3 regions of the Sphingomonas sp. Leaf30 genome follow, and region 1 is predicted to be linked to each of the others. Evidence: riboswitches for the same ligand, from Rfam matches in the RefSeq annotation. Region 1 holds a riboswitch; each other region holds the start of a gene.
The links. A riboswitch is a leader RNA that binds a small molecule or an ion and turns the genes downstream of it on or off. The one in region 1 is predicted to bind cobalamin.
Positions count from the first base shown of each region.

Region 2: linked by a shared signal. The riboswitch ahead of ASE89_RS08215 (DUF1636 domain-containing protein) and the one ahead of ASE89_RS12705 (TonB-dependent receptor) in region 1 are both predicted to bind cobalamin.
Region 3: linked by a shared signal. The riboswitch ahead of ASE89_RS08240 (TonB-dependent receptor plug domain-containing protein) and the one ahead of ASE89_RS12705 (TonB-dependent receptor) in region 1 are both predicted to bind cobalamin.

Region 1 covers NZ_LMKZ01000016.1:193,825-199,761, reverse strand. Annotated here, with positions in the region: gene ASE89_RS12705 (TonB-dependent receptor) at 1-1,933, opposite strand, end outside; cobalamin riboswitch at 2,103-2,339, opposite strand; gene ASE89_RS12700 (hypothetical protein) at 2,721-3,026, opposite strand; gene ASE89_RS12695 (hypothetical protein) at 3,093-3,329, shown strand; gene ASE89_RS12690 (conjugal transfer protein TraG N-terminal domain-containing protein) at 3,334-5,937, opposite strand, start outside.
Region 2 covers NZ_LMKZ01000002.1:323,280-329,216, reverse strand. Annotated here, with positions in the region: gene ASE89_RS08230 (ABC transporter substrate-binding protein) at 1-564, opposite strand, end outside; gene ASE89_RS08225 (FecCD family ABC transporter permease) at 632-1,627, shown strand; gene ASE89_RS08220 (ABC transporter ATP-binding protein) at 1,621-2,406, shown strand; cobalamin riboswitch at 2,428-2,614, shown strand; gene ASE89_RS08215 (DUF1636 domain-containing protein) at 2,712-3,128, shown strand; gene cobT (nicotinate-nucleotide--dimethylbenzimidazole phosphoribosyltransferase) at 3,125-4,138, shown strand; gene ASE89_RS08205 (histidine phosphatase family protein) at 4,135-4,713, shown strand; gene cobS (adenosylcobinamide-GDP ribazoletransferase) at 4,710-5,426, shown strand; gene ASE89_RS08195 (cobyric acid synthase) at 5,394-5,937, opposite strand, start outside.
Region 3 covers NZ_LMKZ01000002.1:329,256-335,192, forward strand. Annotated here, with positions in the region: gene ASE89_RS08230 (ABC transporter substrate-binding protein) at 1-246, shown strand, start outside; gene cobO (cob(I)yrinic acid a,c-diamide adenosyltransferase) at 243-842, opposite strand; gene ASE89_RS08240 (TonB-dependent receptor plug domain-containing protein) at 842-2,800, opposite strand; cobalamin riboswitch at 2,983-3,215, opposite strand; gene ASE89_RS08245 (HpcH/HpaI aldolase/citrate lyase family protein) at 3,274-4,098, opposite strand; gene ASE89_RS08250 (MaoC family dehydratase) at 4,095-4,547, opposite strand; gene ASE89_RS08255 (acetyl/propionyl/methylcrotonyl-CoA carboxylase subunit alpha) at 4,547-5,937, opposite strand, start outside.

The sequences.
Region 1 (5,937 bases):
AGAAATAAGCGATGTCCTTGTCGCGGCTGTCGAGGATGTTGAGCACCTCGCCGTACACCTCGAACCGCCCGATCTTGCGGGCCGCGCGGACGTTGACGACCGTGCTTCCTGTATCTCGGACGCTGTTGTCTTCGATCAGCGGATAAGGCCCGAGGTGACGAACGCGAACGCTTGCCTCCCACGGATCGAGCACCAGCGCGATCCCGGCGGATGCGGCGTTCTCGAAGGCGTTTGGAATGCGGTCGCCATTGTCGTAGCGCGATCGGCTTGCCGTATAGTTGCCGTCGATCGCAAGCCACGGCCTGGGCCGCCAGAACGCCACAAGTTCATAGCCACGACGCTCGCTGGCACCGGTCGGTTCGACCGCGTTAGAATCTCCGACGAAGCGCAGTTCGCTGTCGACGTCGAGCCACCAATAGGTCGCGGTCAGCGTAATGCCGGGTAACTGCCACCGGGCGCCGACTTCACGGCCGTTGCCGCGCACCAGCACTGGCACAGGCGTTTCGACGTTTACCGAGCCGCGGACGTCGTTGGAGTGGAATCCACGTCCCCAGTTGCCGTAGAACTCCAGCCGGTCGGTCGGCGAGTACGCGATCGATGCCTTGGGCGACAGGATCGTGTCGTCGCCGCTGCCTTCGCCAGCCAACACGGCCGCCTGATCCCGCGCGCGAACGACGTAGTGATAATAGTCCCCACGAACCCCGCCAATCAGGCGGAGACCCGTAACGGGCGTCCACGTCGCTTCGCCATACAGTGCTGCCGACGCTTCCTCGACATGGTAGCGGCCGAGCGACGACAGGAACGATCGCGCGCTGGTGCGATACACACCGACGCTGCCGATATGGTCGTAGCGCTCTTCGGTACCGAGCGAGACGGCAAGGGTCGGCGCGAGCGTCCAACGCTTTTCGCCCCTCGCACCGACGATCCAGCGTTTGTCGAACTGGCGGATCTGCGCGCTGGTCCCGTCCGGATCGGTGTAGGTCGGGTTCGAATACATCGACCAGTCGTAGAACTGACCATACACATTGGCGTGCCAGTCGGGCTGGCGCACCGCGACGTTGCCGACGAGCCGTGTCGTTTCGCCGCGTGCCGTCGGATCGGGTGAACAGAACACGTCCTTGCAGAGCGCGGTACCGATGATGCGCTCGGGAATCTGTTCGGTCGGACGCCAAGTCGCGCGGTAGGCGTTGAGCGAGGCTTCGATCTGGCCCGCACCAGCTGGAGCGGTATATTTCGCGAAGCCAGATGCGTGTCGCAGATGCTCGGGCTCCTCCCATGGTCCGTCATAGACCTTGGTCTGCGCGACGAGCGTCAGCTTCCCCGCGCCAATCCCATCAATCGTCCCGCCCGCTGCGATCCGACCATAGCCATAAGAGCCGCCCTCGACCGAAAGCCACGGCCGAGCAAAGCTGTCGATCGTGGTCATGTAGGCGGCCCCCGCCAGCGCGAAGTCGCCGCCATCGGCACGGTATGGCCCTTTGCGAAAATCCTCGCGTGCGACGATCTCCGGGATCAGTCCGTTGAGATCGAGATAGCCCTGGCCATGACCGTGGGTGCGCAGGTTCATTTGCACCCCGTCGATATAGGTCGTGAAGTCCGAACCGTGATCTAGATTGAAGCCACGCAGGAAGTACTGATTAGCCTTGCCACTCCCCGAGTGCTGCGCAGCGACCATGCCGGGGATTGCCTCCAGCAGTTCGGCGACACGTAGCAGCGGGCGAACCAGCAAGTCGGCACCGGCGACGGTGCCCTCACTCGCTGCATGCGCAACACCAATCTTTGCTTCGCCGCGGCCGAACACGACGATATCGTTCGGTGCCTGTGACGGCACAGCCTCGGTGTCTTGCACCTGAGCCCATGCGGGTGTGGTGCTACATACCGAGGCGATAGCCACGCATTCGAGCCATTTTGCTCGTAATCTCATATTCTTCATGTCCGTCCCCCGTGCGCCAAGCGACTTCGGACGGGGGCGTCCGCTGTGAACGGTCGGCGCGCGTCGGCAGGCGGACGCAAGCGCCCGCGACACGAACCGATGCGACCCCCGCCGCTCGTTCGTCGCTCAGACGGAAGAACCGTGCCCCGACCATCCCCTGGACCAAAGCAAGAGCGACCAGACGCTGGCAGGTCTCCTGGCTCACGGGTCGTCGCTCGACTTACGGCCTTCCCGGATCTCGGCCGTTACGGCGTTGGTCCAGTGGCTGCACCCTCCAAAAGAGGACGCGATGTACGTCTCGCTCGCCGCTTACAGTTGCAGGGACAGCCTCGGCTTCGGGAGAGTATCTCCCACACCGTGTTCCCTATTAAGTCCCTCTCGGGACACCAGCGCGATCACTGCCCAGCGAGATATTCATCCAGCTAGACGAGAAGCGCGTACCCGTGGCACCGTCAATCTGCAAGATCGCTCAGAGCTGCCCTATCGCAGTGCGATCGGCATTGCCGGACAACCACCCCCCACTACGTCCTAAAATGCCAATCAAACGGGATATCGAGACACTGGATAAATTCTCAGTTCACGATCCCAATCGGGACGGTCGGGGAGCTTAGCGTACGATTCCGAACATCCTCTAGCCGGTCCCCACCTACGGGCGACCGGAATGTTTTGACGGAATCACCTGACGGCGCACCGACACGCGCGTGGACGGCACAGCGTATTCCCTGCGCAGCAAGCGCGTTTGCTGTCCCCAGGGCGGTGCTATCACCGATGATGAGGCACAAAGGGATCATTCGAGCGGGATCGCGATCAGCACGATCGCAAGCGACATAACGAACAGCGAACGCCAGATGGCAATTTGACCGAAGATGTGGAGGACCAGGCCCATCCACGAATAGCGCCGGCGGAGGAGGACCGCGCTTCCGACCGCAACAAAGAATGCGATCGTCGTCGGCATAGAGACTGAAGGCGAACGAGATAGCGAGGCCTCGGCGATGGGCATGAGCCCAATGGCCATAACCAGTAGCCAGGAGAAATCGAAAATAAGGGTTCCGGGAAGGTCACCAAGCGATGGCGGGCGGTGCTGAGTCGACACAAAGTGTCTCCTGTAGTGCATTGCTACCTGTGTCATTTCGCACTAGCTTTCAGGGCGAGGTGCGCCATGAAAATAGATCCCCTGCAGCCGATCTTGTACGACAATGATACTAACCCGGGCGTTGGCGCGGGCTGGTGGCAGGCGAACCCTTTTGCCGCGAGTTTGCGAGAGTTCGACGACGAGCAACAGGATTTCCGAAACGGAACCTCGATCAAGCCCAAGACCGTCTTTCTCCTCCAAGGAGCAGTCGTAGCGGTAGTTGGTGGGTTCATCGCAGCCGGTTGGTTCGGACTGCTGCTGTAGCCCCTCACGGCTTTGGTGCTCCCTTGGGGGCTTGTGCAAAGTCTGCTTCGGCAACGCCTCTCAGTCTGCGCTGGTCGGCCTGCACCTCTCTGGCACCTGCTGCGATCAGCGCCTGTTCCCCGGATGTGTCTGGACGACCGGCCGAAACAGCGTGTGCTTTGCCAACCCCCGAACCACCCGAGTAGAGCGCCTCTACAGAGGCTTCCGAAGCGACGGCGGGCAACTTCATGTTGGCCAAGGCAGGGTCGCTTAGCGCTGCTTGAATGTCGCGTTCGATGACATCGGAACGCTGCGATGCCCAGCGACCGATAGCCATGTTGCGAGCATTCTCTCGCGTACCATCGAGATTGGTTTCCCAAAGACCTGGGAGCATGTTCCCGCCGGGCGTGTTGGCATTTTCCTTGTCATACCACCGAGCCAAATCCTGTCGGAGATCCTGCGACAGGTTGAAGCCGCTGTTTTCGGCGTAGCTGGCGTGCTGTTCCAACGACCGTGAAAGCTCTCGGTAATGCCGGGCCTGCTCGTTGTAAGACTGAATTTTGCTTTGAGACTCCTCGATCGCGCGCGTGCGGGATTCGCTTTGCTCGGAGCGTCGCGACATATCCTCCTGATAGAAAGTCCCGTTCTGAGTAGTGGTTCCGCTGCCGACGGAATGATCCGCGCTCAGACCGCCAGTAACAGCGGCCGACTTGTCATGACTGCGCTGCGACGTGTCTTGCTGACCAGTCGTGTCGGTGTTGGTCCATGTCCGGTTATAGCCGAGGCTACCGTCGATCCTTCCGCCAACGCCGGCACCCGTTTTACCTGCACCAACACCAGCATTGGCGTTCGCGCTGACACCGACGCTACCACCGATAACCTTCTGACCGGCATCGGCCGATGTTTTACCTGCCGAGAACTGCTCAGACGTGCCGCTTCCGCTTTGCTCGCGTAGTTCGATCCCGCCTCGTTGTTGGACAGTGCGCCGATCCGAATCTTCGACCGAACTACCCCCCCGAGACCCGGAACTGGCACCGAAGGCAGTCGAGTTGGTATTCGACCACGTATGCCCGTTCCGTAAAGCTTCCATGTGCTGAGTTTCGTTACGACTAGCTTGCTCAAACCCATCAGCGATGCGTGCCGCGGTTGAGGCCTGCCGGCTCTCGGTCGCCATTGCGGACTGGATCGTTGAAGCGTTGAAGGGCAAGTTCGAGATCGCCTTGCTGGTGTCATAGACGTTCTGGCCATCGCCAAACGAGTTGGTCGTTGCGCCGTTGTCGTGCCGGAAGCTTGATGCCATGCCCCCGGACGAGAATGTCGGTGCGTCCGACCACTGATTGCTCTGCCGCATGTTCGACGTCGAGTTGGCAAAGCTGGTATTGCCGTAGCTGTAATTCCCGGTCGTCTGCTCGGCTGCCGCAGCCTCGGCCGCGTTCTGCGCTGGACTGAGGACCGACGTTGCCTGGCCGGAAATGCTCATGGCACCCTTGGCGAGCCCGGCCGCGAGGAACGGAACGGACATCAGCATAAAGCCTGCGATCGTCGCAGTCTCGGCGTTGACCGCGCCGACTCCGGCGTAGGTTCCCAGTGACATCCCGCCTTCCGCGACGCCCTGCGCGGCGCTGGTCGCCCGCGTCGTGCAGATCATGTGGAGGATCACGTACAGCGGTCCCCACGCAGCGAGGTAGAAGAACCCGGTCAGATACCCTTTGAGGGCGCCGACGCCGGTTTGCGGCATCAGGAACAGCGGGAAGATGACAGGGAACATCGCATAAAAGACGACGGTAAGGACGATATTGAGGATCGGAACCCAGCTCATCGCCTGCTGCGCGATCGAATTGTACGTATTGCGCGCCTGGATGTCTGCCCGCGTCGTCGCGAACGTATCGATCGACGCTGCGCCCGGACCACCTGCCATGCCGTCACGCGCCTGCATGAAGGCATTGATGGCAGTGTTTTGGCGCAAGATCGTCTCGTAGTTCGCGCTGGACGCCGTAAAGGCCTGATTGACGATCGGCACATCGCTGCGGAGCTTGGCAGAGGCGACTGAGGTGGACAGCTTGGGGTAGGTTTCCTTGGCCCAAAGCGACGTGTGCGCCTCGATCATGGTATGCCAAAGGCCATCGAGCATGCCGTAGGCCTGCCGGCATGGAATAATGCTGCTGGTGGTTGCGGCACCCGAACGCTCGACCCAAGGTTGCGAGCGCGCAGCCGACCCAGGTCCCATAGCAGCCCAGAGATCCTTGGCCGAGGCGAGGTCCGTCATCGACTTCTGGCCGAGCATGATGTCGCCAAAGACGCAGTTCTTGAAGTGCGCCGACAGGTTGGTCGCAAACTCGGCATCACGGATCTGGAAGTTGCGTGTCGCATCAAGCAGCCGCGCGCCATAGACCATGCCGTTCGTCGAGTAGCTAAGCTGGCTTGGCATCGTGAACACCGTTTCCGCGGTGCGCGTCAGCCAGTCACCGACCTGGCTGGTAAAGCTGGCGATGACACCAAGGCCAAGGGGCACGTTTGCCACGACGGCAGGGGCAAGCGACGGGTTTACGCGGTCGGTAACCTTCACAGTGACGGTTGGCACCATCAGGCACGTGTAGATAAGCGACGAGCCGAGAAACCAGTTCAGCCA
Region 2 (5,937 bases), on a different contig from region 1:
CCCGAGACGCTGCATCAGTTCGTCGACGAGCGTGCCGGTACCGGTCAGGAAACCCCGACGCTGATAATAGGCCGCCGTACGACCACCTCCCGGCGCGCGCGGCAATCGTGCGAGCGCGGTGTCCATCCGGCGGATCAGTGTTTCGCCGCGATCGGGGTGCCCGATGGCGGCGGCAACCTGACGGACTTGCCTCACGATCGCGGCATAGCTGTCCGCGGGGGGCAGATCGAGCGTCGCGACGTGCCGTCCGGCAAGCACGGCGGCGACCGTCTGGCGTCGGAACGGCGATGCGATCACGAGATCGGGGCGGAGCACCAGCACGTCTTCGGCGCTGCCACGGCTGACTGGCATGGTACGCGCGGCGTTGGAGGCTGCGGACATGTTCGGATCGCGCGCGAACCGGGTGAGCGCGACGATCTGCGCGGGGTCGGCCAGCGCCAGAAGATACTGGTCAGCGCATAGGTTGAGCGAAACGATACGCGCCGGCGGTCGAGGCGCTGCCGCCGGAGCAGGTGCGCTGGCGGCAGCGATCATCAGGATGGTCAGGAGACGGCGGCCGCGCATGCGCAAAACCCTGCCGCAGCGGCCGCTTATGCGCTAGGCGGAAATCGATGCGGTGGGATCTGGCACTATGGAACGCGTGACGCGTGCGCGATTGGTCGGTGGCCTAGCGCTGCTTGCGCTGCTGGCCGGCGCCGCGTCGGTCGCGGTGGGTAGCGCGGCGATCCCGCTGGCGCATGTCGTGCGGGCGCTCAGCGGGCAGGGCGATCCGATCGAACGCGCGATCCTGTTCGAACTCCGTCTGCCGCGCGCGATCCTCGGGCTGGCGGTCGGCGCGATGCTGGGGCTTTCTGGTGCGGCGCTGCAGGGGTTCCTGCGCAATCCGCTGGCCGAGCCATCGGTGCTGGGCGCGTCGAACGGGGCATCGCTGGGCGCGGTGATCGCGCTGTATTTCGGGCTGGCGGAGCTACATCCGGCGATGCTGCCGATCGTGGCGATCGCCGGGGCGTTCGCGGCGCTGGGGTTGCTGTTCGTGCTGGCGGCCGGGTCGCAAAGCGCCTTGTCACTGATCCTCGCGGGGATTGCGGTTGGAACGCTGGCCGTCGCGGGGGTCAGTCTGGCGCTGAACCTGTCCCCCAACCCGTTTGCAGCGATGGAGATCATGACCTGGTTGCTCGGGTCGCTCGAAGACCGGTCGTTCAGCCATGTCGCGCTGGCACTGCCCTGTATCGCACTCGGCATGGTGCTGGTCGGCTGGGACGGCCATGCGCTCGACGCGCTGACGCTTGGCGAAGACGGTGCGCGCGCGCTCGGCGTCGATCTGCGTCGGACGCGCATGCGGATGCTGGTCGGGGTGGCGATCGGGGTTGGCGGGGCGGTCGCGGTATCGGGCGCGATCGGGTTCATCGGCCTGATCGTTCCGCATCTCGTCCGGCCGATGACCGATCGTTCGCCATCGACGATTCTGCTCCCCTCCGCATTGGGCGGTGCTGCATTGCTGACCTTTGCGGACGTGCTGGTACGCGTGATCCCGACGTCGAACGAACTCAAGCTGGGGGTCGTTACTGCGTTTCTCGGCGTGCCGGTGTTCCTCGTGCACCTCATGCGCGAGCGGCGGCTATGGTAGCCCTCTCCGCGGACCGCCTCAGCGTCCGCCGTGCAGGGCGGGTCGTGGTCGACGATGTCAGTTTCTCGGCAGAGGGCGGCGCGCTCATCGGGATCGTCGGCCCCAATGGGGCGGGCAAATCGACGCTGGTCCAGGCGCTTCTCGGGCTGGTTCCCGCTACTGGAGATATCCTGCTCGACGGGGTTCCGCTGGCGGAGCGCTCGCGACGTGAGATCGCGCGGACGGTCGCGTATCTGCCGCAGGGTCAAAGTCTTCATTGGCCGCTGAGCGTCGAACGTCTCGTCGCGCTGGGCCGGTTGCCCCATCTCGCACCGCTGTCCCGCATCTCACGGGACGACCATGCCGCGATTGCCCGTGCGATGGCGGCGGCGGACGTAACCTCGCTTGCCGCGCGTGTCGCGACCGAGATTTCGGGGGGTGAGCGGGCCCGCGTCCTGCTGGCAAGGGCGCTCGCGGTGGAGGCGCCGGCGCTGATCGTCGACGAGCCGCTCGCGTCGCTAGATCCCGCGCATCAGATCGCAGTCATGGAGATCCTGCGGGCGCAGGCCGCGCGGGGTGTCCTGGTGATCGCCGTGCTGCATGATCTGGGGCTGGCCGCACGCTATTGTGATCGCATCCTCGTGCTCGACTCGGGACGGCTCGTCGCCGACGGCGCGCCTTCGGCAGTGCTGACGCCGGCTCGGCTGCGTGAGACCTATGGTGTTCGGGCGTGGTTCGGATCGATCGAGGGCGTACCGGTCGTGGTACCGCTGACGCGTGACAGCTCGCAGGGCGATTGACCCGGGCCGCTCGCCCGGCCTATCCCTCTGACCGCGACAGGTTCCCCGGCGACGGGGATGAAAAGGGAACGGGAGAACCCCGGCTGCCCCTGCAACTGTAAGCGGCGAGCCATCGTGCCATCATGCCATTGGGATCCCGGTCCCGAGAAGGCGGCGCGAAGGGCTGTGACCCGTGAGCCAGGAGACCTGCCCGTCGCAGTCGTCTTTCGTCCGGCCAGGGTGCGCCGAGCGGACGGGGGTAAACCCGCGCGACGACATAACCAGCCTGCGGCCTGTGCCGCGGGCGCGTATGTCATGGGGTTTCAATGCCAAATCTACTGGTTCCCGCCGAAGACGGTGCGGCCGTCGTCGCCTGCAGCACCTGCCGCGCGTCCACCGATGCGAAGGACGATGCCGAGGGCATGCGCGGCGGTGCGAGACTCGTCGCGGCGTTGCAGGCGGTCCAGGCAAGCGATCCGCGCTATGCCGGGATTGCGGTCCAGGCGATGCCGTGCCTGTTCGCCTGCCAGGACTTCTGCACCATCCACGTCCGCGGGCCCGAGAAGATCGGCTATGTGCTGGGGCGCTTCACGCCGGATGAGGAAGCGGCGCGGGCGATCCTCGATTACGCCGTGCTGCATGCGGAGAGTGCGGAGGGGCAGGTGCCGTTTCGGCAGTGGCCGGCCGGGATCAAGGGGCATTTCATCACCCGGACGCCCCCCGCGGGCTATGTCGCGCAGTGACGCTGTTCCCCACGGTCGCAGCGTTCGAGGCGGCGCTGGAGGCCCTTCCTGCGGCGGACGAAGCCGCGCGAGGGGCGGCATCGCGGCGGCAAACACAGTTGACCAAGCCACCCGGATCGCTTGGTCGACTTGAGGACCTCGCAGTCTTCATGGCGGGCTGGCAGGGGCGCGAGCGGCCGCGGTTCGAGCGCGCGAGGGCGGCGATTTTCGCCGGAAATCACGGCGTTGCGGTGCACGGGGTCAGCGCCTTTCCGGTCTCCGTAACCGCACAGATGGTCGAGAATTTCCGCCATGGGGGTGCGGCGATCAATGCGCTGGCGGATGCCGTCGGGCTCGAGCTGATCATCGCCGACATCGATCTGGAAACCCCCACGGCGGATTTCACGATAGCACCGGCGATGGACGAAGCCGCTTGTCTCGCCGCACTTAACATCGGTGCGGACGTCGTCGTGCCGGGGCTCGACATGCTTGTTGTGGGGGAGATGGGAATCGGGAATTCTACGTCGGCCGCAGCGCTGTGTCTGCGCAGTTACGGCGGAACCGCCGCTGACTGGGTTGGGCCGGGGACGGGGGTCGATGTGGCGGGAATCGCGCGGAAAACCGCGGTGGTCGAGGCGGGGATCGGGCGGCATGCTGATTTCCCGCGGACGCCGTTCGAGACGTTGCGGCGGGTGGGGGGGCGTGAAATCGTCGCGATCGCTGGCGCGGTGGTGGCGGCGCGGCTGGCGGGGGTGCCGGTGGTGCTCGACGGATTCATCTCGTCGGCGGCGATCGCGCCGATTGCGGCGGCGTATCCTGGCATCACCGAGCATTGCATTGCCGGGCATTGTTCGGCCGAGCCGGGGCATGAGCGACTGCTCGGCGCGCTGAATCTCGAGCCTTTACTGAGACTTGGGATGCGATTGGGGGAGGGAAGCGGGGCGGCGGTTGCGGTGGGAGTGATCCGGTCGGCGCTGGCGGCGCATAACGGGATGGCGACGTTTGCCGAGGCGGGGGTGTCGGTGGCGTGAGTGGGGCGTTCCTGCTCCACCTGTTGCGGCATGGTTCGCCTGAACTAACCGGGCGGATGCTGGGGCGGACTGATAGTCCGGTCACGGCGGAGGGTCTGGCGGCCTGTATGGCTCGGGTAAAACCGCTGAATTTCAAGAAGATCGTCTGTTCTGATCTCATGCGATCGCAGGCTGTTGCGGATGCGATCGGGCGGGAGCGGGGGCTGGCTCCAGCGACTGATGCGCGGTGGCGGGAGCTGGATTTCGGGGATTGGGACGGGCTGGCTGCGGCGGAGATCGACGCTGCGGCGTTGCAGCGGTTCTGGGACGATCCGGATGGTGCACCGCCACCGGGTGGCGAGCGGTGGAGTGATCTGATCGCTAGAATTACGGATGCGATTGAGGACCTTAAGCCTGAAACCTCATTGATCGTGACACATGGCGGGGCGATCCGTGCGGCGCTGAAATCGCTGTGCGGGTTCGGGTTGCGCGAGCTCTGGGCGTTCGATTTGCCCTATGCGGCGCTGGTTACGCTACGGATCTGGCCGGACCGGACGGCGCAGATCGTGGCGCTGCAGACGGATCCGGTTTCGTGAAGCGGCTGATCGTCGCCTTCGGCTTCCTGACGCGCGTGCCGATGCCGCAAGTCGCTGCGGACGCTGAGGATTTTGCCGCCGCAATCCGGTGGTACCCGGTCGTCGGGGCAGGCATCGGGATGGTCGTCGCGGCGGCGGGGTGGGTCGGCGCGCTGATCGATCCGTGGACGGGTGCGCTCGCCGCGCTGACAATTTGGGTAGCGATTACAGGGGCTTTGCACCTGGATGGGCTGGCAGATCTGGCGGACGGGCTGGGTGCCGCGCACGGCAATCGCGACCGGCTGATCGCGGTAATGGCGGATCCGCATATCGGCAGCTTCGGCGTTGTAACGATCGCCTTGCAACTCATTGCAAAGCTTGTCTTATTGCACGCCGTCTCCGCGCAGGGATGGGCGGTCGTGATCGTCGTCCCGATGCTCGCGCGGATCGGCCCGTTATGCTGGGCGCGGTGCGTGCCGCTGCTGCGGGAGGGCGGGCTGGGAGGGATGGTGGCAGGGAAGATCAGGGTGCACGATCTGGTCTTTTGGGGGTGCGTAACAGGGTGTTTAGGGGTGCCTGTGCATGCCGTTGCAGGGGCCCCTGCACTGATCGCTGTATTCGGCTGGTGGCTGATCCGGCGGGTCGGCGGCGTGTCGGGGGATTGTCACGGTGCGGGGATCGAATTCGTCGAGACCGGGATGCTAGTCGCGCTCGCCATTGCCGGCCGCGTCTGAGCCGGCGAGCTGCGACACTGCGATCAGCGCGTCGATATCGAGATGGCGTTCGAGCGTTTCGGCAATCGCATCGAGCGCGGCGTCGATCGACGCCGAATGGTCGGGCCCTACCGCATCGACCCCGAGCCGGCTGAGCCAGGCGCGGCGCTGATCCGCGAGGCCGAGCAGGCCGTGGACATAGCTGCCGGAGACGAGCCCGTCGGGACTGACCGCGCCGTCGCGGCGGCCATCGTCGCGGGTCGTCACCGCGCGCACGGTGTCGGGGCCGGTGGTTTCGCCGATATGGATTTCATAGCCGTCGAACCGTGCGCCGATCGCGGTGCCGGCGACGCGCTCGAGCGTCTTGGCGGGGGACAGGATCGTCGCCACGTCGAGCAGGCCGAGCCCGGGGGCGATACCGGCGGGACCCTCCAGCCCGTCCGGATCGGCGATGCTGCGGCCGAGCATCTGATAGCCGCCGCACAGCCCGAGCACCGGGCGGCCGCGACGGCGATGCGCGTGGATGTCGATG
Region 3 (5,937 bases), on a different contig from region 1:
TCGCAACTCTCGCTCGAACAGATGGTGTTGGCACGCCCGGACTATCTCATAGTCGAAAGCGCCACGGACCGCGTGACCGATCAGGGCACCGAAATGCTGCATCACCCGATTCTCGACGGGATTCCCCGTCTGCGCATCCCCGAGGCGTGGACCGTCTGCGGAGGCCCTGCCTATGTCCGGGCCGCGCAAAGCCTTGCGGCGCAGTTGCGCACGCCGCGTCCGGCCGCTCGTCGCCGCAACCCTTAGAACTCGACGCCAGCCTGGGCCTTGACCCCGCCCCGGAACGGATGCTTGACCAGCCCCATCTCGGTGACGAGATCCGCCGCGGCAACCAAAGCATCGGGCGCGTTGCGCCCCGTCGCCACGACATGCGTCATCGCCGGTCGTGCCGCGAACCCCGCAAGTACCTCGTCGAGTGGCAGATAGTCGTAGCGCAGGACGATGTTGATCTCGTCGGCGATGACCATGGCATAGCTCGGGTCGAGGATCATCCGGCGGACCTCGTCCCACCCTTCGCGCGCCACGGCGATATCGCGGGCCCGATCCTGCGTATCCCAGGTAAAGCCCTCGCCCATCGGCTTGAATTCGACCAGATCGGGAAAGGCGTCAAAGATGACCTTCTCACCGGTCGTCATCGCACCCTTGACGAACTGTACGATCCCAACCTTTCGCCCGTGCCCCATCATCCGCACCGCCATGCCAAGCGCCGCGGTGGTCTTGCCCTTGCCCGGCCCGGTGTGGACCATGAGCAGGCCCTTTTCGATCGTCTTGGCCGCGACGATCTTGTCCTGGACGACCTTCTTCTTGGCCATCCGCGCCGTGTGCTCCGCCTCGCTCCGCATCAGAATGCTGCCTTCACGCCGGCATAGGCACCGCGCCCCTGACCGACATAGCTGAGCACCTCCTCGTACCGCTCGTCGAAGAGGTTTTCGACCCGACCGAAGACCGATAGCCGGGACGTCAGCTTGTACGCCGCGTTCAGGTTGACGAGGACATATTCCTGGAGCGAGACGCGGACAGGGACATAGCTCGGATCGGTATAGGCATCGTCCTGCTGCCGGCCATTATACCGGACGGCGAGCGTTGCCGAGGCGCGCTCGTCGCGACTGAACGCAGTCATGTTGATGCTGCCGATATGGCTGGGGCGCCGGATCTCCACGCCCCCGTCCTCGCGCGCCTTCAGATAGGTATAGGCGAGGTCGAAGCGCAGCTGCGGAATCGGCTGGGCTGTGGCAAACACCTCGACGCCATGCTGCGTCGATCGCGTATTGCGGTTGCCGGGCGTCGCGACGAAGTCGGGGGCAGGATAGGTGGTAAAGATCTCGTTCGTCAGCCGACTGTCGAAATAGGTCGCGCCGATCGTCGCACGATCCCCCCCGAAAGCCTGTTCGACCCCGGCTTCCCACCCCTTTGACTTCTCCGGCTTGAGGTTCGGATTGCCGATATAGCGACCGTCGGAATAACCGAAGAGATCGAAATAGCCGGGATTCTTCACGCCCGTCCCGTAGGCGCCACGCACCCGCGTCCCGGTCGCAAAGCGATAGCTCGCCTGCGCGCGATAGGTGGTGGTGTCATCGAACCGGTTATTCTCGTCGCGCCGCACCGATCCGCCGATTGCGAGCGCATCGTCGACGACGACGTCATACTGGCCAACGAGCCCGACATTGTCGGTATGCCGCCGTCCCGTAAAGACGAACTCCGAAGGAGCCGCGCTAAGCGTCTGGAACTCCTCGCGCTCGACATCGACCGCGGCAGTCAGCCGATGCCGGATGCGATCGGTCCCGAACCGGAACGCGCTTTCGAACGATCCCTTGTACCGCCGTCCCTTGTTACCAAAGCTCAAGGCATCGTCGACCAGCGCCCGGCGTGTCGTATCGGCAAACTGGCCGCTGAGCGCATTCGTCCAGCGGCCATCCGCCAGCGCCAACTCGGCCCGGACGAGCCCGTAATATGCCTCGACCGTGCTGCGCGCGCCTGGCGTATCGACGATCGTGCCGAACTGCGGGCCGCTCAACGCAGTGTCGTTGCTGTCGGCATCGGTATAGCTGTAACGCCCGACGCCCGTGACCTTCAGCGTGTCGGTCGGCGACCAGCTGAGCTTGCCCGTCGCGCCGACGCTCTTCGCGCCGATGTCGCGCGATCCGCCCCGTGCGGTCGGCGTGCCGTCGGTGAGGTAGGTCGAGCTCGACAGCGCGTAATCGAGATTGCCCGCTACGCCCGCGACCCGGGCGCCTCCCGAAAACGTGCCGAACGATCCCCCCTCGGCCCGCAGCGATACGCCCGGGGCCTCCGCGCCGCTGAGCGTGAGATACTGGATGACGCCGCCGATCGCGTCGGACCCGTACAGCGCCGATTGCTGCCCGCGCAGCACCTCGACCCGTGCCGCCTCGTCGGCAATCAGCGTGCCGAAATCATATTCGCCCTGATAGGGATCGGACACTTCGATCCCGTCGATCAGCACCAGCACGTGATTGCCCTCCGACCCACGGATCCGGACCTGCGTCGTCCCCCCGACCGCGCCGGTCCGGCTGATCGCCAGTCCAGGGACGTCGCGCAACACGTCGGACACGATCCGGGTCTGGCGCTGGTCAAGCATAGCGGCGTCCAGCACCGTCACCGACGCACCGATCTGATCGGCCGGAACCGCGTCGCCCGATCTCGATGCGGTAACCACCAGCTCAGCGCCGCCCGCTGCCGCCTCGCCCGTCGCCGCAGTAACCGGATCGGGCTCGGCCGCGGCCGGCGATGCAAAGGCCGTGGCGGTGGCGAGCGCCACAAGCGAAACGAAAATTCTGGTCATGAAACGATACCCCCGGCGTCACGAGCGACCGGCCGGGGCCTGCCGTCCGATGCTACGGACAGCCGGCGCAACGCTTGGGGTGTACGCCGAACCGCACCAGCCACGCGCACCGATGCGGCCCCCGCCGCATGGTTCGTCGCTCAGACGGAGTACCGTGCCGCGGTCATCCCCTGGACCATGGCAAGAGCGACCGAGCGCCGGCAGGTCTCCTGGCTCACGGGTCGACGCCCGGTACGCGACCTTCCCGGGCCCTGCGCTTGCGCTCAGGCCTAGTGGTCGTCCCCCCGTGATGAAGGGACATGCGCACCGCACTCACCGCTTACAGTTGCAGGGACAGCCGCGGCATGAGGAGGATCGCCTCCCGCACCGCATTCCCTTTGAAGCCCCGAGGGGCACCGACGCGATCTGCGACCCCGGCCTTCACCGGTTTCGCAGGGCGACGGTAGCGCAGAAATTTCCTGCCGCCAATGGGCCTAGAGTCGCGCGAGGATCGCCCGCGCCTGACGTAAGTGCGGCGCATCGATCATCCGCCCATCGAGTTGCAGCGCGCCCGCCTCGGGAGCCGCCGCAAACGCAGCGACGACGGCGTGCGCATGTGCAACGGTCGCCGCATCCGGCGTGAACGCGGCGTTGATCGTGGCGACCTGCGACGGATGAATCGCCATCATGCCGGTAAAGCCGTCCCGGCTGCCGCGCGCGGCATAGGCTGCCAGCCCGTCAATGTCCGCGATTGCGGGATAGACCGTCTCGATCGCCGCGACGTCCGCCGCATGTGCGCCGAACAGCAGCAGCGATCGTACGAGCTTATAGGGTTCGGTATAGGATCCGTCGTCCTCCCGACTGGTCGCCGCGCCGATCGCCGCGGGCAGGTCTTCGGCGCCCCAGGTCAGGCCGCATAACCGGTCGTTGACCCGCGCATATTCGCCCAGTGTGAAGATCGCGGCGGGCACTTCGGTCGCGATCGGCAGGATCGGCGGACAGTCATCGCCATAAGCCTCGACCAACGCGAGGACGGTCGCGGGTCCTGTCGCCTTGGGCAGCATGATCGCATCGGCGCCCCTCGCGGCAGCGAGATCGTCGTCCAGCCACCCCGAGTCGACGGGATTGATCCGGACCATCCGCACGACGTCGGTGTGGTCCTGCAACGCGGCCCGGACCGCCTCGCGGGCAACGGCCTTGCGGGTGAGCGCGACCGAATCCTCCAGATCGAGGATGATGGCATCGGCCCCGCTCGCTGCGGCCTTCGCAAAACGCTCGGGCCGGTCTGCGGGCACGAACAGCAGCGAGCGCAACCTCATGCCGGCGTCCGCAGCAGCAGTGCCGAGCGGAGGCACTGACAGACGATCTCGTCACGCTGGTTGATCAGCTGGTGCATGAATGTGACGATCCCGGCGTTCGGGCGTGACCGGCTGGGCTTAAGCTCGGCGACCTCGGTCTCGGCGCGCATCGTGTCGCCGATGAAGACGGGTTTTGGATGCACGAGCTTGTCGTAACCGAGATTGGCGACGAGCGTCCCGAGCGTCGTGTCGCCAACCGACAGGCCGACCATCAGCGCGAAGGTGAAGGTGCCGTTGACGAGGATCTGGCCGAATTCGCTCGCCTTCGCCGCTTCGGCATCGAGGTGCAGCGGCTGCGGGTTGTGCGTCATCGTCGAGAACAGGAGGTTGTCCGTCTCCGTGACGGTGCGGCGGATCTCATGGACGATCCGGTCGCCGACCGTCCATTGGTCGAAATAGCGGCCGGCCATCAGTCATCCTTCTCGATACGCGCGAGCACCATGCCATCGCTCACCTGCCCGCCTTCGATCGCGGTCAGTTCGGCAACCGTCCCGTCGAACGGCGAGATGAGCGAATGCTCCATCTTCATCGCCTCCAGCGTCACGAGCTTCTGCCCCTTTGCGACATGGTCCCCGATAGCCACGTCGACCGCGATGATCCGTCCCGGCATCGGTGACAAGATCGCGCCATCCGCTGCCGCCCCCATCGCCGCGCCAGACGCACGCCAGGGCCGCAACTGCCAGGTCTGCCCGGCATCGGAAACGAGGGCGGCATCGACTGGTTCATGGACGCCGCGACCGTCGAGATCGATCGTCACGACGTCGTCGTTGAGCAGGAACCGCGCCGTCTTCAAAGGTACCGCGTTGAGGCGAAAGCCCGCCATCGGTTCGACGCGTACGAGCGTGCGCGCGGCCTCGATCAGCGCTTCCTCGCTGGGCTGCGCCGGGGGCATCAGCGCCGCCCCCTCGCGCGCAATCAGCCCGGTATCTAGCGTTGCGGCGACGAAATCCGGGTGATCGAGTGCCTGGACGAGAAACCCCGCATTCGACCGGACCGGCCAGACGACCGCCTTGTCCAGCGCCTCCGCCAACGTCTCGCGCGCGGCTTCACGCGTGTCGCCCCAGGCAATCACCTTGGCGATCATCGGGTCGTAATAGGGCGAGATGTCCGCCCCCTGTTCGACACCCGTATCGACCCGCGTCGCATCACCCAGATCGAACGCCTCGAGCCGGCCGATCGACGGCAGGAACCCCTTGGCGGGATCCTCCGCATAGAGCCGCGCCTCGATCGCCCAGCCGCGGATCGCAAGATCATGCTGCTGCAGCGGCAACGCCTCGCCGCTGGCAATCCGCAGCTGCCACTCGACAAGGTCTTGTCCGGTGATTTCCTCGGTGACGGGATGCTCGACCTGCAACCGGGTGTTCATTTCCATGAACCAGATCCGATCGGCGCGCAGGCCTTCGCTCGCATCGGCGATGAACTCGATCGTACCCGCGCCGACATAGTTCACGGCCTGCGCAGCGCGCACCGCCGCCGCGCAGATCGCCGCGCGTGTCGCATCATCCATGCCGGGGGCCGGGGCCTCCTCGATCACCTTCTGATGCCGGCGCTGCAACGAACAGTCACGTTCGAACAAATGGACGACGTTGCCCTGACGGTCGCCGAACACCTGCACCTCGATATGCCGCGGCGACAGGATATATTTCTCGATCAGCACGTCGGTATTGCCGAACGACGCAGAGGCCTCACGCTGGCACGAAGCGAGCGCGTCGACAAAGTCGGCGGACGCATCGACGCGGCGCATACCCTTGCCGCCGCCGCCCGCAACGGCCTTGATCAGGACCGGGTAGCCGATGGCAT